DNA from 4 places in the Planctobacterium sp. AWH2_060 genome. Region 1 is predicted to be linked to each of the others. Evidence: predicted binding sites of a transcription regulator. Region 1 holds the regulator's gene; each other region holds the start of a gene.
What was found. The regulator sigma-54, encoded in region 1, starts transcription at its own class of promoters, with help from an activator protein. The targets are predictions, from matches to a motif close to GTTGGCACGNNNNTNGNNT.
Positions count from the first base shown of each region.

Region 2: flgB (flagellar basal body rod protein FlgB) is a predicted target of sigma-54. The motif match lies at 4,971-4,989, and genes of this name have one in related genera.
Region 3: ACXAD8_RS00145 (LiaF domain-containing protein) is a predicted target of sigma-54. The motif match lies at 2,708-2,726, and genes of this name have one in related genera.
Region 4: ACXAD8_RS08350 (FimV/HubP family polar landmark protein) is a predicted target of sigma-54. The motif match lies at 1,929-1,947, and genes of this name have one in related genera.

Region 1 covers NZ_JBSWTG010000001.1:4,501,355-4,508,783, forward strand. The annotation lists gene ACXAD8_RS19345 (hypothetical protein) at 98-1,342, opposite strand; gene mgtE (magnesium transporter) at 1,447-2,808, opposite strand; gene ACXAD8_RS19355 (HPr family phosphocarrier protein) at 3,168-3,443, opposite strand; gene rapZ (RNase adapter RapZ) at 3,440-4,285, opposite strand; gene ptsN (PTS IIA-like nitrogen regulatory protein PtsN) at 4,282-4,725, opposite strand; gene hpf (ribosome hibernation promoting factor) at 4,742-5,029, opposite strand; gene ACXAD8_RS19375 (RNA polymerase factor sigma-54) at 5,056-6,549, opposite strand; gene lptB (LPS export ABC transporter ATP-binding protein) at 6,621-7,346, opposite strand; gene lptA (lipopolysaccharide transport periplasmic protein LptA) at 7,376-7,429, opposite strand, start outside.
Region 2 covers NZ_JBSWTG010000001.1:2,446,207-2,453,635, reverse strand. The annotation lists gene ACXAD8_RS10485 (flagella assembly protein FlgT) at 1-319, opposite strand, end outside; gene ACXAD8_RS10480 (LPP20 family lipoprotein) at 600-1,094, shown strand; gene flgN (flagellar export chaperone FlgN) at 1,255-1,665, opposite strand; gene flgM (flagellar biosynthesis anti-sigma factor FlgM) at 1,678-2,013, opposite strand; gene flgA (flagellar basal body P-ring formation chaperone FlgA) at 2,253-2,963, opposite strand; gene ACXAD8_RS10460 (chemotaxis protein CheV) at 3,112-4,050, shown strand; gene ACXAD8_RS10455 (CheR family methyltransferase) at 4,057-4,881, shown strand; gene flgB (flagellar basal body rod protein FlgB) at 5,030-5,431, shown strand; gene flgC (flagellar basal body rod protein FlgC) at 5,431-5,856, shown strand; gene ACXAD8_RS10440 (FlgD immunoglobulin-like domain containing protein) at 5,866-6,792, shown strand; gene flgE (flagellar hook protein FlgE) at 6,811-7,429, shown strand, end outside.
Region 3 covers NZ_JBSWTG010000001.1:28,351-35,779, reverse strand. The annotation lists gene ACXAD8_RS00155 (TolB-like translocation protein) at 3-866, opposite strand; gene ACXAD8_RS00150 (ISAs1 family transposase) at 933-2,048, opposite strand; gene ACXAD8_RS00145 (LiaF domain-containing protein) at 2,783-3,439, shown strand; gene argS (arginine--tRNA ligase) at 3,891-5,627, opposite strand; gene prfC (peptide chain release factor 3) at 5,643-7,220, opposite strand; gene rimI (ribosomal protein S18-alanine N-acetyltransferase) at 7,306-7,429, opposite strand, start outside.
Region 4 covers NZ_JBSWTG010000001.1:1,963,559-1,970,987, forward strand. The annotation lists gene ACXAD8_RS08350 (FimV/HubP family polar landmark protein) at 1-1,651, opposite strand, end outside; gene ACXAD8_RS08355 (aspartate-semialdehyde dehydrogenase) at 2,156-3,172, opposite strand; gene ACXAD8_RS08360 (4-phosphoerythronate dehydrogenase) at 3,207-4,343, opposite strand; gene ACXAD8_RS08365 (alpha-amylase) at 4,457-6,448, opposite strand; gene ACXAD8_RS08370 (hypothetical protein) at 6,681-6,803, shown strand; gene ACXAD8_RS08375 (alpha/beta fold hydrolase) at 6,818-7,429, opposite strand, start outside.

The DNA.
Region 1 (7,429 bases):
ACAATAAAGCCGAGCCTAAGAAGGCAAGTCGGTGAAGACATGGTCGGCAATTACAACTGGTCGTAATGATCCGAATTCGCAATACTACAAAAACGGTTTATTTTTTTGCGGGAACACTGGGGCCGGTGCGCTTTACCTGGCTTCTTTTAAACCTGTGTTCATATTGGGCTCCCAGGGCGACTGCCATGTGTTGTTGGTTGTCCTGGGTTCGTCCCAGGTTATCGCGACTTGTGGAATTAACAGGGCCCTGGGTTGTTGGTCCCATGTAACCTACTACGCGGTTGTGACGTGTTGTCACTTTATCAATGACGTCTTTTCGCTTTTGAGTAAGGTTATCGCCACCGAAGAAGGCTTTAACTTTGCCCCATTTTCCCAGCTCTCGGCCCATTATTTTGTCAACAGCGGCTTTGTTGGCTTCATAACGTTGTTTATAACTTTGTCCCGTTTGTTGATGAGAGGTATCCATTTGTCCTTGTAACTTTCCGGCAAAGGTGTTTTCCCATTTACCTGCACTTTGCTCCATGGTTTGCTGGCGAAATTTCTCTTTCGGTTCGGCAATCATTTTTAAATTGTGTTCGGTTCCACTGTGGCAGGAGTTGGCTCTTAACTGACTGACTTTGGGGAGTTTCATGTTGTCCAACATGCGAGCCACTGAGCTGTAGCTAGCCTTTTCATGTGAATCTGATGAAATACTGTCGGTTCCTGGCGAACCATGACCTTGCACGTAAACGATAGGATGGGAACGTTTGGTGTCCGCACTTTCAAAATTCATCATGGCATTGTCTTTATGTGACCAATCTTTTAGTTGGGAATAGGTATTGTGTTCTCGCCGTTGCTCATCATTCAGGTTATTTACACTTCCAAAGCCACTCAGCTTTTGATTCGCCAGAGTGTGAAAGGCTTTGCGTTGATTGTCATCTTTAAATACGGGCCTGACCATAGGTAAATTCTGGGACAGCGCATGTACGCCCATTCCTCGAGAATTATTCATTAGATTTCTGACGTCATTATGAGGCGAGACTATATAGCGTTGTTCGGGTTGTTTGGCTTTTAGTTTAGAGCGGTCAAAGTTTTTTATCTCATCCATCAAATTCTTACGCGAAGCATTTCCGACATCTGGGTTATTCACGTGGTGACTTTGTAAAATGCTGTTCTTGCGTGTATCAGTAAGATTGGCCGGTTTTAGCGTATTTTTGTCGAAATTCTCTATTCGACTTAGCGTCACATTACGTGTCATGTTGCGCAGGTCAGGGTTTTCAACTCCGGCCTTACGCAGCATTTTGCTGGCGGTTTCTTCTCGCGTGGGAGGACGCGGATTCTGAGGTCTATTTTTACCAAGCATGACATTCAACCCAATTCAGACTAATTAGGTTAAATATGGTCATTAAAGTTACCTATGTAAAGTGGCAGTGTAAAAAAAAGTCCTTTTTTGATGCTTTAATTTGATTACAGCAGTAACCAGGTAGCAGTGCCCAAAAATGCAAAGATACCCACCACATCGGTAATGGTGGTGAGAATAACACTGCCTGCTAAGGCGGGATCGATTTTCAGCTTTTTCATTACAATGGGAAGAATAACGCCAGACAAACCAGCGGCGATCATATTCACCAGCATCGCAAAGGCGATCACCAGACCTAACATATAGTCTTGTTTCCAGACTGCTACGACAGAGGCAATCAGTACCGCCCAAATTACACCGTTTAAGAATCCAATGGCGAGTTCTTTGCTAATCAACCAGCGGGAGTTAGAGGCGCTGACATGGCCCAGCGCCATACCGCGAATAACCAGGGTAAGGGTTTGGTTCCCGGCAACGCCACCCATGCTGGGTACGATAGTATTGAGAATAGCCAGTACTGCCAACTGGCTTAAGGTGGCCTCGAATAAATCGCTCACCATGGCGGCCATTAATGCCGTAAACAGGTTTACGCCTAACCAGATGGAGCGGCGTTGGGTACTTTTCAGTACTGGTGCAAAGGTATCTTCTTCGTCTTCCAGACCTGCCATACTCATCATCGAGTGTTCGGCATCTTCACGGATGATATCAACCACGTCATCAATGGTAATACGGCCAACTAATTGGTGATTGGCATCCACCACGGGAGCCGATAACCAGTTGTGGCGTTCGAACAACTTGGCCACTTCGGTTTCGTCCAGGTCTACTTTGATAACCTCGGGCTCTTCTTCCATGATTTCTTCAACACTGATCTCCGGGGCCGCAGTGATCAGGCTGGTTAGCGGCACTGTACCAATCAAACGATCATAGCGATTGGTGACGTACAGCATGTCAGTGTCGGGTGGCAGCTCTTGTTTTAATCTCAGGTAGCGCAGGATAACTTCTACACTGACTTCCGGACGCAGAGTGATGGTGTCGGTATTCATGATGAATCCCGCAGTACCTTCACCATAAGACAAAGCTTGCTCAGCACGGGCTCTGTCCATGCTGTCCATCGACTCAAGGACATCCTGAACCATTCTGTCTGGCAGACCATGCAGCATTTCTGCAAGGTCGTCGGTGTCCATGTCTTCCAGTGCATCGGCAAGCTTTTCGGGCACCATTTCCCGCATGATGCCATTACGCACATCTTCAGACAGTTCTTCTAAAACGTCGCCGTGATAGTCGGTGTCGATGAGTTTCCACAGCAGCGAACGATTGCGCACCGGGGTGGATTCAAGCAGTAGTGCCACATCCGCCGGGGGAATGCTGTGCAGCATTTTGCGTACGTGCACAAACAAGCCATTACTGAGGGCATCGTTAATGGCATCCAGTTGCGTGGTTACATATTCCTGTTCCAGTTTGTTTTGTTCCATTAGCACGCTCCTTTGAAGATAAGAGTCAGCTTAATGGTTGCCCTGTGAAAGTGAGCTGGCTGGATAAATGGAAACTTAGATGCGCAATTGAGAGCTGTGATAAGGGTGTAGAAAGCTGTACCGATCCCGGCTAAATCGTTAGTTTGCAGATTTAGGTAAGGTGTTCCCGGCACTAATCGACACTCCTTATTTATACGATGAACTGATTTCCATTAACAACCTGACGGTCCTATACAGATTAGCGTTCTGTATACTCAGGTCATTGGTATTGTTCGTTTATTATAGTTTATAGCAATAAGTGGCTGCTGGATATCTACTAATGAAACAAATCACAATCCAGGTTTAAATATTGTGAAACACTACTCAGCTTCGTTAAAGCGGGCGGAAAACAGAGCTGATACGGCTTCTAATGCTGGTTCAGCATCAGCGCCTTCACAAATGACTTTCACTTGTTTGTTTTGTGAGCCTTCCAACATCATCAATCCCAATACGCTGTCGGCAGAGGCACTTTTGCCATCTTTATGCAGCATAATGGTCGCGGAAAATGATGCGGCCAGCTTCACCAATTCGGTGGCGGCTCTGGCGTGAAGACCTAATTTATTGGTGATGGTTAGCGTTCGTTCTGCTTTATTCACTCGTCCAGATCTCGGTGTCTGATTTGTACGTCAGGGTGGGAAACTGAAAAATAGTTGGCCAGCGTTTCGGCAATAAACACTGAGCGGTGCTGACCACCGGTACAGCCTATGGCGACAGTAACATAACTGCGGTTGTTTCTTTCAAGGTGGGGTAGCCAGGTTTCTATCAGGTTTTGGAACTGTCCAACCACTTTATTTACTATGGGCTGTGCTGTCAGGTACTGTGCTACCGGCGCGTCTTTTCCTGAATAGGGTTTGAGTTCTGGTATCCAGTGTGGGTTGGGTAAAAAGCGAACATCAAAAACATAGTCTGCGTCTTTCGGAATACCATTTTTAAAGCCAAAGGACTCAAATACCAGCACCAGGCGTGAGGACTTCTTACCTAAAATTCGTTCCCGCACCAGCTCGGCCAATTGATGAATCGACAGTTTATCGGTATCAATATGCAGGTCTGCTCTTTCGTAGATCGGAACCAATAACTCTCGTTCCTTAACGATGGCATCTGCCAGGGAAATATTGTTTTTAGACAACGGATGCAGACGACGGGTTTCGCTGTAGCGTTTCACCAGAATATCATCACTGGCATCCAGGTAGATGATGGTGAGATCCGTTTTATTGGGCAGAAAATCGAGATTTTCAGTGAGCTGCTCGGGATCTTTAGGCAAGTTTCGCACGTCGATACTGACGGCAATCTGGTCGTATTCACTGACAACCGCGTGGGTCAGTGTTGGTAACATGCTAACCGGAAGGTTATCTACACAATAATAACCAAGATCTTCCAGTGCCCTCAATACCACAGACTTTCCTGAGCCGGACCGTCCGCTGATCACAATTAGTTTCATACCAGTGCTTCATATAATGCGTTGTCTGAATGGCAATTGCGAATTACTTTGGTGACCTCTTTGTCACTGAGTTTTTGAGCTATACGGGCGAGAGTTTGCAAGTGCCCCTCGGTTTGCTCAACGGGTACCAAAATCGCAAAAAATATATCAACAGGTTGATTGTCGATTGCGTCAAATTCTATACCAGGCGAGCAGGTGAGTACAATAGCCAAAGGACTACTCAGACCTTCAACCCGACCGTGGGGGATAGCAATGCCATTGCCGATGCCGGTGCTGCCCATCTTTTCGCGACAAAGCAGACTGTTCAGCACATCTTCTTCGGTCAGTTCGCTGAGTTTTTCGCTGGCGACTAAGCTGATGATTTGCAATGCGCGTTTTTTGCTGGTGATGGGGACTGCACAGCGCGTGCAGTCCTGAGAAAGGATGTCTTTGATTTCCATCCCTTATTAAACTCCCTTAATGGCTCTTGAGCTTTTCTTTATGCTTGATTACCTGCCTGTCGAGCTTGTCGATGAGGGAGTCGATGGCGGCGTACATGTCTCTGTGTTCAGAGGTGGCAAAAACCTCGCCACCGTCAAGGTGTAAAGTTGCTTCAGCTTTTTGATTGAGTTTTTCAACGTTTAAGATGACATATACATTGTTTATGTGATCAAAATGTCGTTCCAGCTTTGTGAATTTTGTATCGACATAATCGCGAAGAGAATCGGTGATTTCGACGTGATGACCTGATAAGTTTATTTGCATAATTGGTCGTCCTTCTGTAGGGAAGTCTATAACAGACTCTTACGTTGGTTAGATGGAGGAATCGAGAGTGATTCCCGGTATTTTGCAATGGTTCGCCGGGCTACCATAATGCCTTGGTCGGCTAACAATTGCGCAATTTTGCTATCACTCAGTGGCTTGGCTTGATTCTCAGCTGCCACCAATTTCTTAATCAATGCCCGGATGGCCGTGGAGGAACACTCACCACCATTTTCCGTGGCCACATGACTGGAAAAGAAGTATTTAAGCTCAAAAATACCCCGTGGCGTATGCATGTACTTTTGAGTGGTCACACGGGAAATTGTGGACTCGTGCATATCTACCATTTCAGCGACGTCGTTGAGTACCATGGGTTTCATCATTTCCGGACCATGCTCAAAGAAACCGTGTTGTTGCTGCACAATACAATTGGCAACTTTTAGCAAGGTTTCGTTGCGGCTTTCAATGCTTTTGATAAACCACTTGGCTTCCTGCATGTGTGAGCGAATAAACTGTCCATCAGCACTGTTTTTGCTGCCCCGACTCATGGCCGCGTACTGCTGATTAATATTCAGCTTAGGCACGGCATCGGGGTTGAGTTCCACAATCCAGCGACCGGATTTCTTCATCACTGATACATCAGGAATGACATAATCTGGCTCTTTATTGTTTAATGTGGCACCTGGATGAGGATTCAAGGTTTGCAGCAGTTTTAGCACTTCTTTTAACTGCTCTTCGCGCAGTTTTGATTTTCTGATCAGGGTGCGAAAATCCTTTGCCATCAGCAGATCGGAAAAGTCGCACAACAGTGATTTTGCTTCCTTCAACCAGGGGGTGTCATTGGGGTATTGTCCTAACTGAACCAGCAAACATTCTTGCGGAGTCAGTGAGCCTGAGCCCAGAGGATCGAAGTGCTGAATGCGTTTTCTGACACATTCTACTTCGTCCAGTTCAATTTCTTCGTCGTTGAGGCTTTCGAGAATTTCTTCTACCGACATCCTCAGATAGCCGGATTCGTCGATAGAATCGATGATCGCAAGCGCGATGGCTTCGTCGGTTTCACTGAAAGGGGTTAAATGCAATTGCCACAGCAAATGGTCCTGAATGGATTCGCTGGTTTCGCCCTGATATACCTGGTCGTCATCCGGACCCACTCCGCCTGATGAAGCGGGCGCTGAAGAGGCGCTGTAATATTCGTCCCAGGTGCTGTCTATGGGAAGCTCGTCTGGTAAGTCGTTTTTCTCCAGAGCATCGCTGGAGTCCATGCCATCGGAACCACTGAATTCGTTGTCGCTGTCGGCGCCATTCAATTCTGCTGATTTAGGCTCTTTTAATAACTCTAGCCCTTCATCGCTACTGGATTCGGTATTTTCATCCACTTCCAGCAGAGGGTTTGCGTCCAGCGCGTCCTGAATTTCTTGTTGCAGGTCGAGCGTCGACAGTTGCAGCAGGCGAATAGCTTGCTGCAATTGAGGGGTCATTGTTAGCTGTTGGCTAAATTTTAGTTGTAAAGACGGCTTCATTAAAAATGGTAGTTTCCGACTCCAGTGCTCAGGGTAATTGTGCCCCAATCAATAGATTATTGTTAGTGTTACTATAGCCTGAATTGCTCACCCAGGTATACATCTCTTACTTGCTGATTTGCTAAAACTGTTTCTGGTTCGCCTTCTGCGATTACCTGACCATGACTGACAATATAGGCCTGTTCACATACGTCCAGAGTTTCTCTTACATTGTGGTCAGTGATCAATACCCCAATTCCTCTGTCTCGCAAATGATGAATGATCTTCTTTATATCATTAACAGAAATTGGGTCAACGCCTGCGAAGGGTTCATCCAACAAAATAAATTGTGGATTGGCTGCCAAAGCGCGGGCAATTTCTACTCTGCGCCGCTCACCACCGGACAGACTCATTCCTAAATTATGTCGAATGTGATTTAAATTAAACTCATCCAGCAATTCGTCTGCCAGCTCTTCCCGTTGCTCATTGTCCAGTTCTTTGCGCATTTGCAAAATAGCCATCAGGTTTTGAAAAACACTGAGTTTTCTGAATATTGAAGATTCCTGTGGCAGGTAGCCAATGCCGTGTCGAGCGCGAACGTGCATGGGTTGTAGGGTTAGCTGATGCTGGTCGATGAAAATCTCGCCCTTGTCTAAAGGTACGAGACCCACAATCATATAAAAGGTGGTGGTTTTACCTGCGCCGTTAGGACCGAGCAAGCCGACTATCTGGCCGGTGCTGACTTCGATGCTGACATCGCGCACTACCTGACGACTTTTATAGGATTTTGCCAGATTATTCGCGTATAACGTGGGCACTGAAATGGTTTTCCTTGTTGGGTTGCGCGTTAATTTTTATCGTCGGTCTGAAAAACGGTAGTCACTCTTCCATCGGCTTCGTT
Region 2 (7,429 bases), 2.1 Mb from region 1:
GGAAAATATCCGCTCTAATTGCCACTTCAATATAGTCATCGAAATAATGCTCGCTGATCAACTCTACACTGGCAACTTCTCCAATGGCCCGGATCTCCAGCCGGTCATTTTGCAATAAGCCATCAGTCATTTCCTGAACACTGCGAACTGAAGCGCCGGCAAACAAAAGTGCTTGCCTGATGGCCTCATGAGTGGCCTGCTGTCGCGCCAGCTCTTTGTTGTCATTGTGAATAACCGCCTGACCAGAAGCCTCAAACCAGGCGGAATGAGCGCTCATCGAGAGCAGTGTGATGGCACACAATAATATAAATTTGTACATGGCAACCTCATTCTGAACCATTTCAGATCTTTGCTCAGGAAGTAGATCAGTTTCTTTTTTAGTGTCAAAAAACCGCTGCTACCTAGACAAAAACGATTGTTATGCCATGTGTTAGCAGGATGTATACCATTGTTGTTATACAAATCAGGATAATTTAGCTGAGCTGGCAGAAAACTTGCTTTGTGTTGTTATCAAAAATTCAATGTCAATATTTTAACTGTCATTGATAGCAATAGTGTCGGCTGATTAATCCGGCTGAGCAATACTTAGGTGAGTTATTATGCGTAAATTAGTTAACAGGCTTGATCAGGTACTGGTAGTTGGTGCACTGGCCTTTGGTATTTCTGGATGCAAATCACTGGAAGCCATTTACTACGATGACAAACAGGTAGAGTGGGAGTATGTGCAGCCTGAATCTTATCCGGTATTGACAGCTGTGGGATACGCGCCCATCAGTTCTCAAATGGGCGGTAATGATTCCGTCAAAATGCTGATGGCCATCAAAGCGTCGAAGTTGGATGCCTACAAAGAGTTAGCAGAACAAGTGTATGGACAGCGAATTGATACCGAACAGTCACTAGCGAACCTGGTGTTGAGGGATAATGATTTAAAAGCTTCAGTTGAAGGTGTTATTCGCGGGGCCGAGGTGGTCAAATCCTATCCGGTCGGTGATGATGTTTACGCCACCGAGCTTTCTCTGGATTTCCAGAAAGTTTACGACATTTACCTGTCAACGGCGCGACCAAGAAAGGTTAAAGAAGTGATTTATTATTAATCACCTTCATTCCTTGAAAAGTATTCCATTTTAAAAGCCTCCTGTTTTGGAGGTTTTTTTTGGGGTTGTATTCAGAGATCGAGTTTATTACTGACGAATGTGCTAGATAACTAATTAGGCATTGTTGGAATACAAAAAAGAACTAAGAAAAGATAAGGGATTAAGCTTTCACGCCGCTGCCCAGCATTCCGCCCTGGGTTTTACCTTTGTTGGTGTAGGTCATGGATTCTTTATTGCGCGTTGCCAGCATAACATTGCGCAAATGCTGTAAGCGGATCTGGTTTTTCTCGACGGCCAGCGCATTAACATCGGTCTGATGTTGGCATTGTAATAACAGGGCTTTGCCGTTTTCAGCTAACTGCTGTTGTTCTTCTGAAAGTCCACCAGATGATGATTTTTCTGATTTTAACAGCTGATCATTCTCAGCGATTTTTTCCAGAAGCTCTGACTTCTCATTAACCAATGTCAGCAGACCATCAGCATTACGGGCAACAATTAATTCCAGCTCGTCGTCAAGCTTTTCTTTCAGAGCCTGCAGCAATGAAATTTGTTGTGTAAGTGCTTTAGTCATGTCTGACATTCATTAGCCTTTAGATAAACCAAACAGCTCAGACTCGGCTTTAGAGATCTTAGAAGCCAATTGCTCTGCGTCGATCTTATATGAACCGTTTTGAATTGCTGCTTTAAGTTTGTCAACTTTGTCCTGGTTTACAGGTGCATCACTGCCTTTCTTTTGCACATTTGCAAGCTGTTGCGCAGACTGAGTCAAGGACACTGAATCCTGACGCGGAGTCGCAGCAGCAGTGTTTGCCTGTTGTGCTGTATTTGCATTCTGGCCTTGTTGAGTCTGCTGCTGGTTGAGTCGTTGACTCTCCAACTGCGGTTTCTGGCCAGCACCGTTTACATTGTTAATAGCCATGATTAAATTCCAATACTTTTGATACCCTCAGTTAGTGTATCGGCATTGACACAGTTAACTTTAATAAAAATCCTACAATATCGCTTTTTTTTTGTGCATCGGATATCAATGATTTAAGTGTAATCCATGAGCACCAAAAAGTCTCTACAAAATCAATAACTTCATGGGGTCAGAGTTGTTGAAAGCAAACTGCAAATCTGCAAGTTTCAACAACTCTGACCCCATGAAAAAGAGACGAATCAGATATGCACCTTAACTTCGTTGACATTAGCGACTTGTGCTTCAATTTGTTTCTTGGAGCGGCGATTTTTCACTGATATAGTATCGCCAATGTTACCGTCCTGAAGCGCTATGCCGCTGGTTTTAATTTCCAGACCGCTCAGTTTAGCGGTAATTACTATAGCATCGCCTTTACAGACAAAGCATAACATGTTTGCTGTAACCGGGCTGCCATCACGCGTCCGGCGTTTTAATCTGGCTCCGATAACTTGGCTTTTATCGCTAAATGTGCCGCCACGTAAACGGCGTTTATCAATCTTCTCGATAGTTAAATTACTTTCTGTTAGCAGAGTACCAGGTGAAATCGTGTCTGACACAACAACCACTTCCTGCATTTCAGTAACCTGTGCACTCATGTAGTAAAACCAGCCGTTGCTGGGGCAACTGATTTTCACTGTGATATTGGATTGCTGCAAAGACTGTGTACTGCTACTAGCAACCAGATCAACAGGGCAAACTGGTATGTGTACTCGCTCATCGACGTCGCGGATCGTTATCTCGACATCATTGATGTTTTCTACGTCAGCGTTTTGATAAACGTAAATTTCAGCGGTCTCTTTGACCAGGTCATGCATTAAATGTTTTTCTTGCGCAGCCGCTATATTGGTTGTTATAAACCATCCCACTAGGGAAAGTTTTAGAGTTTTCTTGATGTTGGCGAAATTTTTCATGTTCACTTTCTTCCAATTTGGCTATGCTTAAAGACAATTTCTAAAAACATTAGACAGCGTCAAAAAAATAACGCTGTGCGGATAAATTTCAATCACGTGATTTAGATAATCAAATATCGTGCCTGATTGGATTAATTAGAGGTGCTATATGGCGGGAATTTTAGATTCTGTAAACCAACGAACTCAGCTGGTGGGTCAAAATCGACTTGAGTTACTGCTGTTCAAGTTGAATAACCGGCAACGCTACGGCATAAACGTATTTAAAGTAAGAGAAGTACTGCAATGCCCGCCACTCACTTCGATGCCAAAACTCAATGCGCTGGTGCGCGGTGTGGCGCACATTCGGGGGCAAACCATTTCTGTTATTGATATGAGCATGGCCACTGGCGGCAGAAAAATTGAAGATATCAAAAACAGCTTTATTGTCATTGCAGAATATAACCGTTCTGTTCAGGGCTTTTTGGTGGGATCAGTAGAACGCATCATTAACATCAACTGGGAAGCGATATTACCACCGCCAGAAGGTGCGGGAAAAGCGAGCTATTTAACAGCTGTAACAGAGGTTGATGGTGAGCTGATTGAAATTCTCGATGTGGAAAAAATACTCAATGAGATAGCCCCGGCCAGAGAAGTGGTTAGAGATGACATGGTGGAAGAATTGGCCAAGCACGATGCCAGTCTGGATAACAAAATTATTTTTATCGCCGACGATTCTTCTGTAGCACGCAGTCAGGTTAAGAAGGCGTTGTCGTCTCTTGGCCTTGAGATTGAAGCGGCAAAAGATGGTCGCGAAGCCCTTGAGCGATTAAAAGAGATTGCATCTGAAACCGGCGATGTTACCGACAAAGTTGGGGTCATTGTCAGTGATATTGAAATGCCTGAGATGGATGGCTATACCCTGACAGCTGAAATTAAAAGTACGCCGGAGTTGGCCAAGTTACATGTTGTGTTGCACACATCTTTAAGTGGGGTGTTCAACCAGGCCATGGTTAAGAAAGTTGGGGCTGATGATTTTATCGCAAAATTTCACCCAGATGAATTGGCCACTGCAGTTAAAAAATGGCTGGATAAATCTGCTACGGAATAATGGTCGGTGGTAAATAAAACCTTAAGTGAAGACGATTATACGCTATTCAGTGAGTTTCTGGAGCGCTGTTGCGGCATCGTTTTGGGCCCCAATAAGCAGTATCTGGTGCGTAGTCGTCTGGCACCATTAATGCGCAAATATGAAGAGCCGTCTCTCAGTCAGGTGGTTAATGATATTATTAATGGTCGCAATCGCGGTTTACGCGATGATGCGATTGATGCCATGACCACCAATGAAACCCTGTGGTTCAGGGATCGCTATCCATTTGAACTGCTCAATAAAGAGCTGTTTGCTAAATTTGCTGATAATCGCCAGCCAATAAAGATATGGTGCGCTGCTGCGTCATCTGGACAGGAGCCATACTCAATCGCGATGGCGGCGGCAGAATATCAAAAACAAAACAGTCGGTTTCCAGGCGTGCAGATAACTGGAACAGATTTGTCTACAGAAATGCTAAAGAAATGCAAAGACGCCACTTATGATAACCTTTCGTTGTCGCGAGGCTTATCCGATGAACGCAAACGCCATTTTTTTGAAGACACGCCAGAAGGCAATAAGCGCATCAAGCCGGAAATAACCCGGATGGTCAATTTCCGTCAACTCAATCTGTTGGACAGCTATGCAAATCTTGGCCGCTTCGATATGGTGTTTTGCCGCAATGTGTTGATTTACTTCGCACCGGAAGTAAAGAGTGCCATTTTACAAAAGATTGCCACGGTACTGAATAAAGATGGTGTACTGTTCTTGGGTGCGTCTGAATCCATGGCGGGGCTCTCTTCTGATTTTAACATGATCCGCTGCAACCCCGGACTTTACTATACCCGCAAGTGATCCGGTACAGCTATTGATTGGCTGAGTAAACAGCTAAATGCAACTGACTCAGTTCAGTATTCCGAAATAAATATCTTCATAATCTCATTTTTGGCATGTGCCTTGCTTTGACTTCACCGTAAGTTTTTTGACGCTGTGGAGAAAAATCATGGCCATCAGTTTAGACAAGTTAACCGCATTGCATCATCGCGCTGTGTCTGTTCGGCAGGATCGGATGGAGCTGATCGCCGGTAATCTGGCGAATCAAAATACGCCTGGTTATAAGGCCCGCGATATTAATTTTCAGGAAGCTATGAAAAGTGCATCGTACGAACAACGCATGCATTTGAACCGTACTTCCAGTGGGCACATCGAAGGCCAGATGCAAAGTGACCGCTTGATCACCTTTCGGGTACCTACACAACCTGATACCGGCGATGGCAACACAGTTGAAGCGCAGATTGAAAAGAACTCTTTCCTGGATAATGGCCTGCGTTATCAGGCCAGTCTGCAGTTCTTGGATGGCAAGTTTAAAGGTATGAAAAAAGCACTGACCGGAGGGCAGCAATAATGAGTTTATTTAATGTCATGGATATTGCATCCTCAGGCATGCATGCAGAAGGTATCCGTTTAAATACCACCGCCAGTAATGTGGCTAATGCTAACAGCGTCAGTTCCTCGTACGGCGAGACCTATAAGGCCAGACATGCGGTGTTTGCCGCCGAGATGAAAAACGCCACTGACGCACAATCGCCTCTTGGGACAAAAGTTAATGTTCTCGGTGTAGTGGAAAGTCAAAAGCCACTGCAAATGGAATATTCACCGAATCACCCCATGGCCAACGAAGATGGCTACATATTTAAACCCAACGTCAATGTTGTGGAATCCATGGCGGATATGTTATCCGCATCTAAAGCTTATGAAGCGAATGTTCAGGTGGCAGATACCACAAAACGTATCTTTCGTCGGGTCATGATGCTGGGACAGGGTCGATAGGAGAATAATATGGACGCTATCAGTGACAGAATATTGAATGATGGTCTCTATTGGCAGGAAGAAAGTGTTCCTGTTGCCGATCCAAACGCCAATTCTCAATTAACTCAGGAAGACTTCTTTTCATTGTTAACAGAACAACTGGCGATGCAGGATCCCACCAAACCGGTAGATAACGACCAGATGGTGGCGCAGATGACCAGTTTTACTATGGCTGACAGTTTATCGCAGCTAAACGATAAATTTGATGAGTTTGCTGCTTCCATGAATTCCAATCAGGCCTTACAGGCAACCAGTTTGATTGGACAAACCGTGTTAACCGAATCCAGTGTAGGTACTACCTGGCAGGATGGCGCTGTTAGTGGTGCCATTATCGCTGATGCGCCTGTAGAGGACATGAAAATTCAGATCCTTAACGAGTACGGCGAGGTTGTACGGGAAATTGACGGCGGCAATCACGATGCCGGGGCAATCTCCTTTGGTTGGGATGGCACTGACGCTGATGGTAATCACATGCCACGCGGAAAATACAAAGTAGAAGCTACGGGCACGGTTGATGGCTTGAACACGCAACTGAATGTGCAGATGAATGCCCAGGTGACCGGAACAGCGGTTGCCGCTGAAAATGTTAAAGATATGAAAATCATCATAGAAGATAACATTGGCCAAGTGTTGCGCACCATTGATGTGGGTAGCCAACAGGCAGGTAATATCGAGTTTGGCTGGGACGGTACTGACGACGCAGGCAATATCCTGCCGCCCGGATCCTACAAAATAAAAATAGAGGGTGAGGTGAATGGTCAAACAGAATCTATCCCTTATGGAATTAATCGAAGAGTTGAAAGCGTCAGCCTGGCAGGTGCCGGTACATCTGGCGTGGTACTCAATCTGGCGGGTGATGAGAGTATCCGCCTATCAGATATTATAAATGTCGGCTAATTAACAGGAGAACGAGCAATGTCATTTAATATAGCCCTGAGTGGTGTCGCTGCCGCTCAAAAAGATCTGGATACCACGGCAAACAACATTGCCAATGTTAACACCGTGGGATTCAAAGAATCACGTGCCGAATTTGGTGATGTATTTGCATCGTCTCTACTCGGCGGCGGTCGTACTAAAGTGGGGGACGGTGTAGTGACACAAGAAGTTGCCCAACAGTTTAGCCAGGGGAGCTTGCAGTTTACTAACACTGCGCTGGATTTGGCGATAACGGGTAACGGCTTTTTTGTTACTGTACCGGATATTGCATCTCAGGATTTTACCTATACCCGAGCAGGTCAGTTTAAACTGGATGAAGATAACTTTGTGGTTAACTCTCAAGGTGACAACCTGTTAGGCTTCCCGGTTAATAGTGATGGTACATCATCTTCTATCGCGCTGAGTACTGCCGAACCGGTACAAATACCTGATTCATCTGGTAATCCATCGCCCACGTCAGAGGTCGATTTAAGAATGAACCTGCCAGCGGGTGATCCGGCACTTGATCCAAATGATTTTAATCCCAACGACACGAACACCTACAACGCTTCCACATCAATAACGGTATATGATTCACTAGGTGAATCCCATATTCAGA
Region 3 (7,429 bases), 4.5 Mb from region 1:
GCTCAATACTCTGGTCTGAGATTCTCAATAACTTGTGCGTCCACCCACATGATTTCCAAATCAGGCATCTTACAGCGGCGACAAAAAAACAAATATTTACCATCAGGGGTGACATTTGCCCCTCCGTCTTCACCTTCGGTGTTAATTTCCGGCCCCAGGTTAATGGCCTCTCCCCAGGAACCATCAGGTTTACGAAAGCTGACATACATGTCACTGGAACCAAAACCACCTTCCCGTTCACTGTCCCACATCAGGTAAGATTCATCCGGGGCAATAAAAGGATGAGCAGTCCATTTTCCAGAGTTAATCTGTTTGCCAAATGGTTTAGGCTCTTCGCGCTTACCATCCACCAGGCGAGAATAGCGAATCTGGCCATCACCGCTTCGGCTCATCTCATCGAACACATAAGTGTCATTGCTTGAGGCAGTCAAACGCATAATACGGAACGCTTCAAAGGCAGGGCCCAGGCTTTGCAATTCTGACCAGCCATCTGCTGTGCGTTGCAGATAGCGGAATCCTGAAAACATGGTGTTCCCATCAGGTGAAATCGACTTACCCATATGGAAATCCACTTCAGAAAGGGTCCACTTATTGTTTTTGGCAGTAAACACAAAGCGCTTGTTTTCGCCAGTTTCCAGCATACGTCTGCCAAAGTAGTACTGCGTCATATCTGGAGTAAAGCTTCCTCCCCAATCACGATATTCATCAGAGGGAACAGCAGGAGCGAACCGTTTTGGCGTTAAACCCGGTGGTGTTTGCCCTACATAGGGGCCTCCTAAAACAGAAGTTGAATCCTCGCAATAACTCTCATGACTAAATGTCATACCTGCAAGAAGAAGTAAAATTGATGTCCCAAGTGTTTTCATTATGCATCCATTTTTATTTTAATTTGACCATCAGTACACTACAGGCCACGGCGAGAGCATGAGCGTTCATTTATTAACCATCTCGTTGCAGCCCGCTAAAAATACGGTTTCCAGATACCTTTCTTCCATCAGGGCCATGCGTGTTTTTCGACGAACACTGGCTTTTCTGCTTTTATCTGCCTTAATCATGTTTTTGGCTATGTGTCTCAGACGAGCCAGGTTTTCTGCACCATTACCTCTGAATATCTGGCAATCGTCCTCTTTCATGGCCGTATCTAAAACCCAATGCAGGCTGGATTCTATTCCCCAGTGACCTCGCACTGCTTTGGCAAACTGCTCTGTAGTCAATGCTGCTGAGCTAATGTAGTAACGATATTCCAATGATGGTTTTTCGTCATTATGCTGATACCTGACAGCCATACCCATGCTTTTTAATCCTGTCCATTGAGAAAAATCCTCCGATAATTCAGAAGCATCAAGAACATGATATTCTCTGGCTTCAATACGCCCATGACCCTTTTCTATCTTAAGTGATTCAGAACCAACTCCGCGAAACGCCAGCTTTAATGCATCGTAAAGCTTTTTTTGATTGCCCTTAACCGCCAAAAGATATTCAGCGCCCTTGTTAACGATGGTCTTCGCTATGGCTTTTTGACAACCCATTGCATCAATCGTAATAAGACAACCTTTAATATCCAGCAGGTTAAGTAATTCGGGGATAGCGGTGATCTCATTGGATTTGGTGTCCGTCTTTATTTGCCCCATCACAACGCCATTTGCTGTCGCAAACGCACTCACCATATGGATCGCGGACTGGCGGTTCTCTCTGTTATAAGAGCTACGCAGTGTTTTTCCGTCTATGGCAACGACTTCACCATCGGTCAGGGTATTAACCTTTTGCATCCAGCCAATAAAGCTACGTTGTAACTGTTCCGGCTCAATACTGGAAATGATACGTGCAATGGTGTCATGAACAGGCAACCCTTCCCTGAATAAACCCAACCCCTGCAACCAGTTTAGTCTGGCATGACCAAAATCCTCAATGTCTTCCCAGCCTTCGCATCCGGTAATAACACCGCAAATGGATAAGAACAAAACATCGTACAAAGGATAGGTCACTTTAGCAGACTGGCGGGGATCGGTGACATCGGAAAAATGGTCAGCGAAAACATCAATATTCATCAAACTGGCTCCCAAAAGGGAGTATAAGATCACAATGATATGAACAGGTCCAGGAACATAAACGAAAACAGACTCAACTGCTCAATTTATGTTCGCGATCTCACCGTGCACTACAGGCAGATCGATAGAGTTAAATGAAAATCAGTTGGTTATACGATAAATTGAGGTGAGTTACAGGCTTTGTGCGCGCTAGTGTGTATTTGGAGTGGGCATATTCAGCTCTTCGCGTGATGGATAAAAAACTAGTAAACGAATACCGAGTTTGTGATGTGGATTTATTCAAAAATACGTATAAAACGAAAATTTCTTTCTCGATCTAAACAGAGATGGAATTTAGATAGTGCCTCGATATTGCTACTTCGAAGGAAAACTCCCCTTCCCCCGATAGCCTTAGACGGAAACAACAGAAGCCTCAAGCGCAGAGCCTGCCGATTCAGCCTATCTCGTGAAAAGGGCCAGATTTGTCCAGACTTTGTACTTAGCTTCGAGTGCCTTAGTACCAAACTTAAGATGACTCTGATTGTCAGAACTTTTGCCGCCCCCTAAAATCCATGTTTCTTTTAACTAAATTATTGTTATTTCCGCTAACTAATACTCAATTTAGTTAATCCATGCATCCAGCATTTTTTATAAAAGTATGAAATATATGGATTTTTTATGGTGGCACATCATATGCTTGTTATTCGCATTTGGGTTTAACGACTGTTTGTAATTTGGGTTTTTGGGAGAAGATCATGCCGGTAATACTAGAAGATAGACCAAGAGAACAGGTCAAAGAGGAAGTAATTGATGTTCTGATTTACAACTACAGTAGAGGAGTTTTTTCGAATGAAGCATTTGAGCGCAGACTCGACGCTGTCATTGATGCCAGCAGCAACACCGAGATGATGAAGGAAATTGAAGACTTAGACGCCGCTCCGGATAACCTGATTAAGCAACAAAGAGAAGAACGTTTTAATGTTAACTATTGCCATGAAGCAACTGAAGATGAAGATTGGATTATCAATGTCATGGGCGGAAGTGATCGAAGTGGGCAATGGGCCGTTCCTAAAAAACTTAATATTGTGAGTATCATGGGGGGCTCGACGATTGATTTTACTGACGCCCAATTCAGCACCCCCAAAGTTACCATCAACTCCATCGCCATAATGGGCGGCGACACCATTTATGTGCCAGAAAACGTCAATGTAGTTTGCAAAATTTTCTGCTTAATGGGGGGAATTGATAATAAGGCGCCTTCCGTTGCAAACAGAAACGCTCCAACCATTACCATAACTGGCTTCGCTCTTTTTGGCGGCTCTACTATTGAAGTTAGAAAAACAATCAAAGAGAAGTTTATTGCCTTTGCCAATCAAATGAAAACAGCGTTTGGCAAGGAACATCGCTGGTAAGATTTTTTGTGGCCTTAATCACAAATGCAACATTAGGTTCACATTCGCAAAAACATTGTTGTTGCCAATCTTCTGGTTGTCTCTGCCCTTTTAGCATATTTCGCAAAAAGGGCCAGATTTGTCCGGACTTCGAACTCAGCATCGAGTGCTTTTGAGCCAAATTAAAGGTGGGTGTCACCTTTAGAAATTCAGATACCTTTAGAAACTCTAAGAGAAAACTACATCAGATCACTTTTGTTTAAGTCCCGCGAATTATGAAAAGTCGCCAGACCCATGTAGGTTGGGCTTCAGTCAGACGGCAGTTGTTGAATCTGTCTACGGCGTCGAAAAAACGACCAACGGGGTTGGATTTGGTATTGCTGTTGGAATAAATTCCAACCTACAATCAACTTTCCAATACTAAAAAACCCGGTTAAAAGAACCGGGTTTTTACAAGCAAATTCGATGATGTTTACATCTTATCCAGGGTTTCTATACCCAGCAAATCCAGGCCGGTTGCAATGGTCTTTGCGGTAGCGGCTGCTAACATCAAACGACTCATCTTCACCTCTTCTGCCACATCAGATTTAAGCATAGGACACGCTTCATAGAAGGACATAAACAAGCTAGCCAACTCATACAAATAGGTACACAGAACATGAGGAGTGGCTTCTGATACAACCTGGTCCAGTGCTTCAACGAACTGACCCAGCTTTAATGCCAATGCCAGCTCTTGCTCTGCCTGCAGATTTACCGGGGCAGAAATCGTTTGCAGCTCGATACCGGCTTTTCTGAATATACTGACAATACGGGTGTAGGCATATTGCAGGTATGGTGCAGTATTCCCTTCAAAACTGAGCATGGTGTCCCAGTTAAAAATGTAGTCGGTGGTACGGTTTTTACTCAGATCAGCATACTTAACCGCGCCGATACCGATTTTGGCAGCAATGTCTTTACACTCATCTGCAGTCAGATCAGAATCGCGTTCAGCCACCAGCTTTTCGGCACGCTCAATGGCTTCATCCAGCAAGTCAGCTAATTTAATAGTGCCACCGGTACGGGTTTTGAACGGCTTACCGTCCTGGCCCAGCATCATGCCAAATGGGCAGTGCTCATAAGTGGTTTCCGGACGGCTAAAGCCCGCTTTGCGTCCCACGATTTCGGTTTGCTTAAAGTGTAGTGCCTGTCTGGCATCAGTGAAAATCAGGTTGCGATCTGCGCCTAAATCAAATGAGCGATAACGCATAGCAGCCAGATCCGTAGTGGAATATAAATAACCACCACCGGATTTTTGTACGATATAAACCGCAGGGTTGCCTTCCTTATCGGCCAGCTCTTCAATAAACACCACAACAGCGCCCTGGTCGTCAACCGCCAGCCCCTGCGCTTTCAGTTTACTAACCACATCAGCCAGTTGATCGTTGTAGGCACTCTCGCCCATAACATCGTCGCGACTTAGCGTAACACCCAGTTTGTGATACACCTCTTCACTGTGCGCGATAGAGATATCGATGAACTGTTGCCACAACGCCATACATTGGTCATCGCCACTTTGCAGCTTTACAACCTGAGAGCGAGCGCGATCTGCAAAACCCTCTTCTTCATCAAAACGCACTTTGGCTTCGCGATAAAAATCTTCCAAATCTGACAGTGCGGTTTCAGCCATTTGGTTGTCTTGCAACTTATCACTGAAGTGCGCCAGCAACATACCAAATTGCGTTCCCCAGTCACCCATGTGGTTTTGACGGATCACTGTGTGGCCTAAAAACTCCAAAGCGCGCACCACGGCATCACCGATAATCGTTGAACGCAGGTGACCTACGTGCATTTCTTTCGCCAGGTTAGGAGAAGAATAATCCACTACCACTTTCTGGGACTCAGGTAATGCAACACCGAGTTTTGCTTCGTTGTTGATGCTGGAGACGCGGCTGGCAATAAAATCCGGGCTTAAATGAATGTTAATAAAACCAGGACCGGCTATTTCCAGCTTTTGAGCAATGCCAGCAAGGTCTACTGCATCCACGATAGACTGAGCGATATCACGAGGCTTTTGTTTCAGGCTTTTGGCCAGCGCCATAGCGCCATTAAACTGATAGTGACCAAATCCGGCGCGGGTACTTTGAGTTAACGGCGCAGGTGCGTCTTCTGGCGCGCCAATGGCAGCAAGCGCAGCTTTAAAACGGGCTAAAAGTTGTTGTTGAATATTCATTTGTTCACTCAGTTCTTAATGTTCACGAGTTTGATGGAAAACCACATCAGGATGACGTTCCTGAGTAATAGACAGGTTGACCATAGTAGGCGCAATGTAAGTCAGGTTATCACCACCATCCAAGGCCAGGTTGGCCTGTGTTTTACGGCGTAACTCTTCCAGGTGCTTCTCTTGTTTCGCTGAAACCCAGCGAGCCGTTGTCACATTAACGTGCTCATACAAGGCGTCCACATTGTATTCCGCTTTAAGACGCGCTACGACCACATCAAACTGCAGCACACCGACTGCACCCACGATTAAGTCATTGTTCATTAGCGGTCGGAATACCTGTACTGCGCCTTCTTCGGACAGCTGAATAAGACCTTTTAACAATTGCTTTTGCTTCAGCGGATCACGCAGACGAATGCGTTTAAACAGTTCCGGAGCAAAGTTGGGAATACCGGTAAACTGTATCTTTTCACCCGAGGTAAAGGTATCCCCTATCTGGATAGTACCGTGATTGTGTAATCCGATTATGTCACCGGCATAGGCTTCTTCCAGTACCGAACGGTCACCCGCCAGGAAGGTTACGGCATCCGAGATGCGCACGTCTTTACCGATGCGGGTGTGGTGCATCTTCATGCCCTTTTCATATTTACCCGACACGATGCGACAGAAGGCAATACGGTCGCGGTGTTTGGGATCCATATTCGCCTGGATCTTAAAAATAAAGCCGGTAAACTTGCTCTCGTCAGAAGACACTTCCCGTTCGTGGGTTTGACGAGACTGTGGCTTAGGAGCCCATTCCGTCAATCCATCCAGCATGTGGTCAACACCAAAGTTACCCAATGCGGTACCGAAGAATACCGGTGATAATTCGCCACGCAAAAACTCTTCCTGATCGAATTCATGGCTGGCCCCTTGCACCAGTTCCAACATTTCTCTTAGTTCTTCGGCGTAACTGCCAATGGCTTCGTCCAGTTCCGGATTGTCCAGCCCCTTAATGATGCGGCTGTCCTGAATAGTATGTCCCTGACCGGTTTTGTACAGAATGGTTTCATCCCGCAACAGGTGATAAACACCTTTAAACTCCTTGCCCATGCCAATCGGCCAGGTGATAGGCGCACATTTAATGTTTAGTACATCTTCTACTTCATCCAACAATTCCAGCGGGTCGCGAATGTCACGGTCCAGCTTGTTCATAAAAGTGATGATGGGAGTAGTACGCAGACGGGTAACTTCCATTAGTTTAATGGTTCTGGCCTCAACACCTTTGGCGGAATCGATAACCATCAGACAGGAATCTACCGCGGTTAATGTGCGATAAGTATCTTCTGAGAAGTCTTCGTGTCCAGGTGTGTCCAGCAGGTTAACCAGGTTGTCACCGTAAGGAAATTGCATTACCGAGGTGGTCACAGAGATACCACGCTCTTTTTCCATTTCCATCCAGTCGGATTTAGCATGCTGACCTGATTTTTTGCCCTTGACCGTACCCGCTGTTTGCAGCGCGTTTCCGAACAACAATACCTTTTCGGTAATGGTGGTTTTACCGGCATCAGGGTGAGAGATAATGGCAAAAGTACGTCGCTTGTCGACTTCTTTTTGATAGGTCATTACAGGTTAACATTCCGAACGGTTAAATTGGCCGGGAAGTATACCGATTTCGCCCTAAAAAGCCAGTTAAGCGGGGGATAAAGGGCTATTTTCCCAGTTCAATTTTCATGATTAAGGCGTCTTCTTTTCCGTCCGCCAGAGGATAGTAGTTTTTGCGGGTTTCGATTGTTTCAAACCCCATGTCTTGATAGAGCGCAATGGCAGGCTTA
Region 4 (7,429 bases), 2.5 Mb from region 1:
CGTTTTCATCACCGAAAACTTCGTCATCACCAAAGACCTGATCATCACCAAATGCCTGCTCTGGTTCGTCAATGGCGACATCCGGATCACCGGGTTTTTTATCCGGAGCATCCTGTAGCTCTTCGGTTAACTCGTCGGTTATGTTATCCAGTTGCTCATTTTGCTGTTCGATACTGTCTTCTAATTTTTCAACGGCATCGTCATTTAACAGGCTGTCATCACTAATACCCAATACTTCTTCGGCATCAAATTCGTCAGCCTGCTGTTTTTCCAGAACTTTATTTGCTGGCGCTGGCTCAGACTCAACTTGCTCCTCAGGTTCTGCTTCAGGCTCCGCTGCAACTTCGGATTCAACGTCACTGTCAGTGGCAGCCTCGACAATATCATCGATACTCTCTTCGATTTCATCAAAGTCACTTCCAGCTTCGTCCAATAAATCATCCAGATCGCCAACGTCATCGTCAGCCACCTCTTCACTGAATTCATCCAGAATGTCGTCGGGCATCTCTTCGGCTTCAGATAATTCCACTGAATCGGATTCGCTTTCATCTGATGCAAACAAATCATCCAGATCATCTTGATCCAATAAGCCGCCATCAGATTCACCAAACTCATCATCATCCGACACCAGCATGTCGTCATCGACTTCATCAAAGCTGCCCATCTCTTCTTCGAGAACTTTATCCAGCGAGTCATCCAGCTCTTCGGCAAATTCGTCCTGCAATAGATCATCATCACCAAACAGATCATCATCAGCCCAGTCATCGTCTCCAGCATCATCTATGGTGTCCGTTGACAACTCATCCAGAACATCGGTTTCTTCGCTAATTTTACTGGCAACTTCAGGGGCCGGTGCTGGCGCAGCGGTCTCAATGGCTGGTGCATCATCTCCCTTGCGTTTTAACAGGAACATGGTCATGCCCGCCAATGCAGACAGTGTCAATACCAGGGAAGCAATAATAATGAAGATGTCGGAGGTGAAGAACGACAAGTCTAGTGACTTCTCCTCTTCAGGTTTGGGGGTTAACAGCTCCAGCATTTCTTGCTGGATTTGCAACATCTGTGATTGTTCTATTTGATCTTGGCTGGCCCGCTCTCTTAACTGATCAATTTCCTGATTCACTGTATCAAGGCGATCAAAGATCTTGCGATTTTCATCTAATAAGGATTCGACGCTGGTGATAGACTCGGCAAATTGTTGCCGGATAGCATTGAATTGGGCTTGTTGTTCTTCGTTAATTCGATTGAGTCGAGATTCAATTTCGGTTTTAGTTTCGGCCAGATCATCCCGGTTCACCAATTTAACCGGAGGTTTCAGGTTTACCAAAGACTGTCCAGGTTGCGACTCGGGAGACCAGGCATCATCATCCTGTTCAGATTTGATTTTGGCATTTTGCGCATCAATGCGCGCTATGTAGCGCTCCGATGGCAAGCGCAGCATAGCGCCGTTTTTCAGCGTATTAAGATTATCAGTGGCAAACGCCTCTTTATTGAGTTCATAAATGGCCACCATTACCTGATAGATACTCAGGTTTTTATTCTTTCGGTATCGGTCAGCAATACGCCATAAAGTATCGTCCGAGTCTATCGGACCATAAGTTGCACCAGAGTATTGTTCGGTTGAGTTCTTTGCCCCGCGAATTTCAATCAACTGGTCTGCAGGCTGTTGTGCGGTTGCACTAAAGGAGCTGGAGAAAATTAACAGAAGAAAAGTAATTATGTTGACGCAGTGACGGGCATTTCGAGCCTTTTGCTGCCCGCCTGTCCTGAAGTTAGATTTGTATCCTGAATATAATATACGCACTTAGGTACTTTGCCGTCTTGATTTTATAATATTCGTCAATTTTTTGTTGTTTGTTCTATGACTTATGCCAAAGACTTGGTTAACCGGCATGAGACTGCAAGACTCATACCTAACTATAAACCAGATACAACGAGCAAGCCAATCCCCAACGGAGATCAGTTACTGATTACACTTCACCGATAATACAGTATTCATTTGGTGAGGACAGCAAAAATCAGATTTAATGCCAGTTATTGCAAGTCATCGGCGGTGGCGAAAAAAACTTAAATAAAATAAGTAGTTGCGGAAACGGAAAAAGCAGGATTATGAAAAACGAAGAAGGCCAGCCGGGACAACTGGCCCTTATAAGAATTACAAATAGTCCCTGATTAAGACTTCTGCAATCTGGATACTGTTGGTGGCTGCACCTTTACGCACGTTGTCCGAAACAACCCACAGGTTAAGTCCATTGGGATGGGTAATATCCTGACGCACACGGCCAACAAACACCTCATCTTTGCCACTGGCATTTCCCACCTGAGTCGGAAAGTCTTCACGGTTTTCGAGCAATACCACGCCAGGGGCTTCACGCAAGACCGCTTTGGCTTGCTCAACGTCCATGGGTTGTTGCGTTTCAAGGTGTACCGCTTCACCATGTCCATAAAACACCGGCACTCGCACGGCCGTTGCGTTAACCAGAATGCTTTCATCACCCATAATTTTTTGAGTTTCCCAGCTCATTTTCATTTCTTCCTTGGTGTAATCATTATCCAGGAAGACATCAATTTGCGGGATACTGTTAAATGCAATCTGACGGCTGAAGTTCTCTACCTTTACTTCGCGACCATTTAATAAATCAGCGGTCTGCTTTGCCAGCTCATCCATAGCCGACTTACCAGCTCCTGAAACCGACTGATAGGTAGCAACATTGATTCGGGTAATACCAAATTGATCATGGATGGGTTTTAACGCCACCAGCATGCCAATTGTAGAACAGTTGGGGTTCGCAATAATATTGCGGTTTCTGAAATCAGCGATAGCATGTGGATTGACTTCCGGCACCACCAAGGGAATGTCTGGCTCGTAACGGAAATGTGAAGTGTTATCAATAACCACACAGCCTTGCTCTGCCGCAATAGGTGCATACTTTGCGGAAATGCTACCACCCGCAGAAAAGAAGCCAATTTGTACCTGCGTCCAATCAAATGTGTCCGCATCTTGCACCGTAATCTCTTCGCCCTTAAATGTAATGGTACTACCGGCACTGCGTGCACTGGCCAGGGGATAAAGATTATTGATTGGAAATCCGCGTTCTTCGAGAATCTCAATCATGTTTTTGCCCACCAGACCGGTGGCGCCTAAAACGGCAACATCAAATGCGCGAGACATTTATTTTTTACTCCAGTTATGTTGTTCAGGCCGCTTATTCGGCCAGTTTAAAACCAAGTCCGTAGATTGCCTGTGTCAGCAAAGAATTTCCAGTATTTACTTGCACACTGGAAAATTCTCTTCGAATACCATAGTGCTTTCGGCTATATCTGAAAGATTCATCATCATGAACCTTGCTTCTGAAATTTGCTGTATCAGTTTCAATGTCATAAACCTGTGAGACCAGATTATTAAAACAAGCTTCCTTACTGCCGTCGGCTTCAGACAATTGCAGTTCCGATTTGCCATCAAAAGAAACCTCAGGCAAATAGTCCCACATGCTCTTTGCTGGCCAGTTAAATCGCTGCGCCGCAAAGTTATAAATCATATCAGTACCACGCACCTTTCCTTCCAGGGTATGCCCTGCAATATGCTGTGTGGCAAAGTCCGTTTTTTGAGCCAGCTTAAAATCTATAGACGGCTCGTTTTCCCAGACATCAAAGACACTAAAAAAAGGTTTTCCTTGGTGCAATAATTGCTGCAACGCCTGATTATCCACCACTTCACCGCGGCAAGCATTGACTAAAATCTGGTGAGGTTTTAACGAAGCCAATACCGCTTCATTGAACATATGCAATGTAGGCCAACGTCCAGTTGTTACCAATGGGGTGTGTAAACTGATCACATCACAGTCAAGAATTTCCGCCAGTGCCACCATGGGACGAAGATCGCCAGCAGCCTGTAATGGCGGATCACATAACAAAACTTCAAAGCCCAGATGCACAGCCCGTTCAGCAAGTGCGCTGCCCACATGACCGGCCCCTACGATCCCCAGTTTTTTTCCGCTTAATGACATGCTGTGTTTTGCTGCGAGAGACAAAATTCCGGCTATCACGTACTCAGCTACGGCGATGGCATTGCAACCTGCCGCGGAATAAGCCTCAATGCCGCGACTTTTCAGAAGTTCAAGATCCATATGATCGGTGCCTGCCGTTGCCGTGGCCACCAGGCGCAGCTTTTTAGCCTGTTGCAATAAATCGGAGGTAACTTTGGTGGTTGAGCGAATAAACAGGGCTTCAGCCTCTGTTAGTTGCTCAGCACTCAGTTGGTTTCCTGAAAACCAGGTGACATCAGCCACATCATCGAAAAACGCTTCCCCATAGGTCAGCGTATCTTCACAAAATATTTTCACTGGGGATTTCTGCTTTGTAAAAACAAAAATTATCGCATGACGCGAGACAGGAAAAAACCCAAACAACCTAATTGGCAACGCCGTACATTAAGTTGTCTGGGTTATTGGCGGGACTAGAAGTTCAGGATCTCGACACTGTTACTGTTGAAATCGAACTTATTAATTTTGCCGCATTGCGCGAAGTGGTTATTGCTACTGTATGGTGTGCCGGATTGTTGAATATTATTTTCCCAACCCTGACCATTTTTCACATAAGCTTTCACTTCAAACCAACCATTAACACTGTTACTACAATCCATTTGTACGTCCAGCATCCAGTAGTGCTGTCCCCAGGTGTTCAAAGGCTCTTCGCCAAAACCGTCCACGGCGACTGTTTTAACTGCTCCCCATGAAGAAGGCCAAACATCAGTAGTCCAATCCATCGCTGTACCTTCGGCATAGCTATTCTGTCCGGCTTCGACACCATACCAATCCAGATAAGATTCGTTCGCTTTCCATGGCGCAGTGGTGCTGTTACGCAAATTGTTGTGAGTGATCGACATAGCACATTCAAAATTATTAGTCTGGCAGTTACGCCCTAAAGTATTGTTGGCATAGTCGTGGTCGATGCCACCGCGAATAAACATATCCTGACCACTTTGCGTTTGCGCCCCAATAAAGATCACGGTGCGTTGCCAGTCGCCATTGTTGCCCTGTGTAATCTTAGCGTTTTTGTGAATGGCAAAAGCATCCCAGGCCGCAACATTAGTATTGATAGTACCATCGCCATTGACGGTAATGGTTTCTCCGGAACAGCTACTGCTATCCTGAGACAACTCGCCTTTTAACACGTTACAATACACGCCTGGGTCCATTTGAGTATTGATGGTGGCGCTCATGCTGTAACCTTCTTTGTTGATTGCCACATGGCCAGAATTTCCTCGACCAAAAGCAATCTGGTTATTACCATTATCCCACCAGTCAGTAGTTACCCAGTTATCATTAACATTGTTGCGAAAATCCACACCACCGGCAATGTAACTCCAGCGATGCTCACACTTCCAGTTACTACCATAACACTCCAGATTGCCATTGTTGTGCACTGGCACTGATGGACCGCCTGCATCGGTATCGCCATGGAAATCATAGCTGGACATCACCTTGGGATAACCATAGGGCCAGGCCAACATAAATACATTAGCTAAATCGTATAGTCTGCCATCTTCAAAGGTAATGACATTACCGGCACCACCATGGCCACGTTGATTGTCGTGGTTATCCACAAATACCACCGCCTGATAACTGGGCAAAAATCCCCAGGCTTCACCAAAATTACTTAACCAGGACAGCTGACCATTGCGGAAGGTATTACCTAATTGGGTACTGTATTTAAATTCGGTAACCAGGCCCGTTCCAGTGTATTCAGAGGCTGATATAGCTTCGCCGCCTTGATCGATTACTTCCTGAAACACCAAAGGAGAGCCGTTTACTTTAGATAAAACACCCTGAATATCTCCCACTGACATATGTTTGGAAGCATCAAAGCGAAAACCAGAAACCCCCAGACCGGTCAGATAGTTAAGATATCCAGCCAATGTATCCTGTACATAGCCATCGCTGGTGTCCAGATCGGGTAATCCCACTAATTCACAGTTTTGAACACGCCAGCGGTCATTACCGTAATCTTCCGGATTAATCGTACAAGTGGCGTGAAAGTCTTGTGGGCCATAATTTGGAAATTGTTTATTGCCGTAACTGCTGCCAGCGACCCCGGTGCCGCTACCGGCGGCCATGTGGTTGATCACCGCATCCACATAAATGCCCACGCCTTGAGCATTACAACGGTTTACCATGTCTATAAACTCTGCTTCTGAACCACCGCGGCTTTGAAGCTGATAACTTACCGGTTGATATCGGGTCCACCATTGACCACCCTGAATATGTTCATTAGGTGGCGATACCTGTACCGCTGAATAACCTTTAGGTCCCAAAAAGGTTTCACACTCTGTCGCTACATCTGACCAGCTCCATTCAAATAGATGCACAAATGTCGTATCTGCATTGGCTGCATTAGCCGTTATAGTTGAAGCGACTCCAAGTGCCAGAGCCGTTTTGATTGCGTTCATATACCCTCCAGTTATTGTTACATTTTATTAACACACGATTAACAACCTGGCATCAAGGTAAATAAAGTTCCAATTGAATACGTATGCAAAAGTCGCTGCATACGTATGCGTGAAATCAAGTAAACTCTCGGACGTCATAATCTTAAAGATAGGCGAGTTTGTTGATCCAGATCAGAAAGTCCAGACATCTCCTCAGATAAACTATATCTGTAAAACAAATGGGAGAAACATTATGTTAGATTTATTGTTCAACGATCCGGTGGCCTGGGGTTCTCTGTTAGGTCTTAGCGTAGTGGTGGCGTTGTGTGGTTACTATGTCTATTTGATCATGCACAATACCAACAGCAATCTTTAATTCATTGAAACCCACTATTTGTTGATTATTTTCCACAGAAAATCTTGCAACAACTGTGTCACCTTTTCTGGTGCTTCAATTTGAGGATAGTGTCCTACCGGTAATGAAGTTGTAGGACACGCGGGCAATAATTGACTAAAGCGCTGACGCATATGCTCCCCTGAAATGGGATCATAAGCCCCGTTGATAAAATACATTGGGCTGGCTGTATTTTGCATCGCAGTTACCCAGTCATTTCTACGTTGTTTACGCTCGTCAATGTATTGCAAAATGTGAGGCATTGCCTTAACCCCATCCTTATGCTGCAAAAGTTGCCAGAGTATTTCTATATCCTGCTTTGATGGTGGTGTGTCGCGCCCAAAGATTTTGATAAAACTTTTTTCCAGACTGTTTTTATTGAGCAATGGTACCAACCAGGGCCCCAGTTTACTTTTCAACAGGGTTTGGGTTAACAATGGCCTGTGGCTCTCACTAAACAAACCGCCGTTGAGAAAAGTTAATGAATAAATATTCACATCGACTGTGTTTTTATGAGTAAGCGTCAGCAACTCCTGCGCCACCGAGTTACCGTAATCATGGGCCACGATATGGCAACCGGAAATCTGCAAATGTGCCAGCAATTGGCA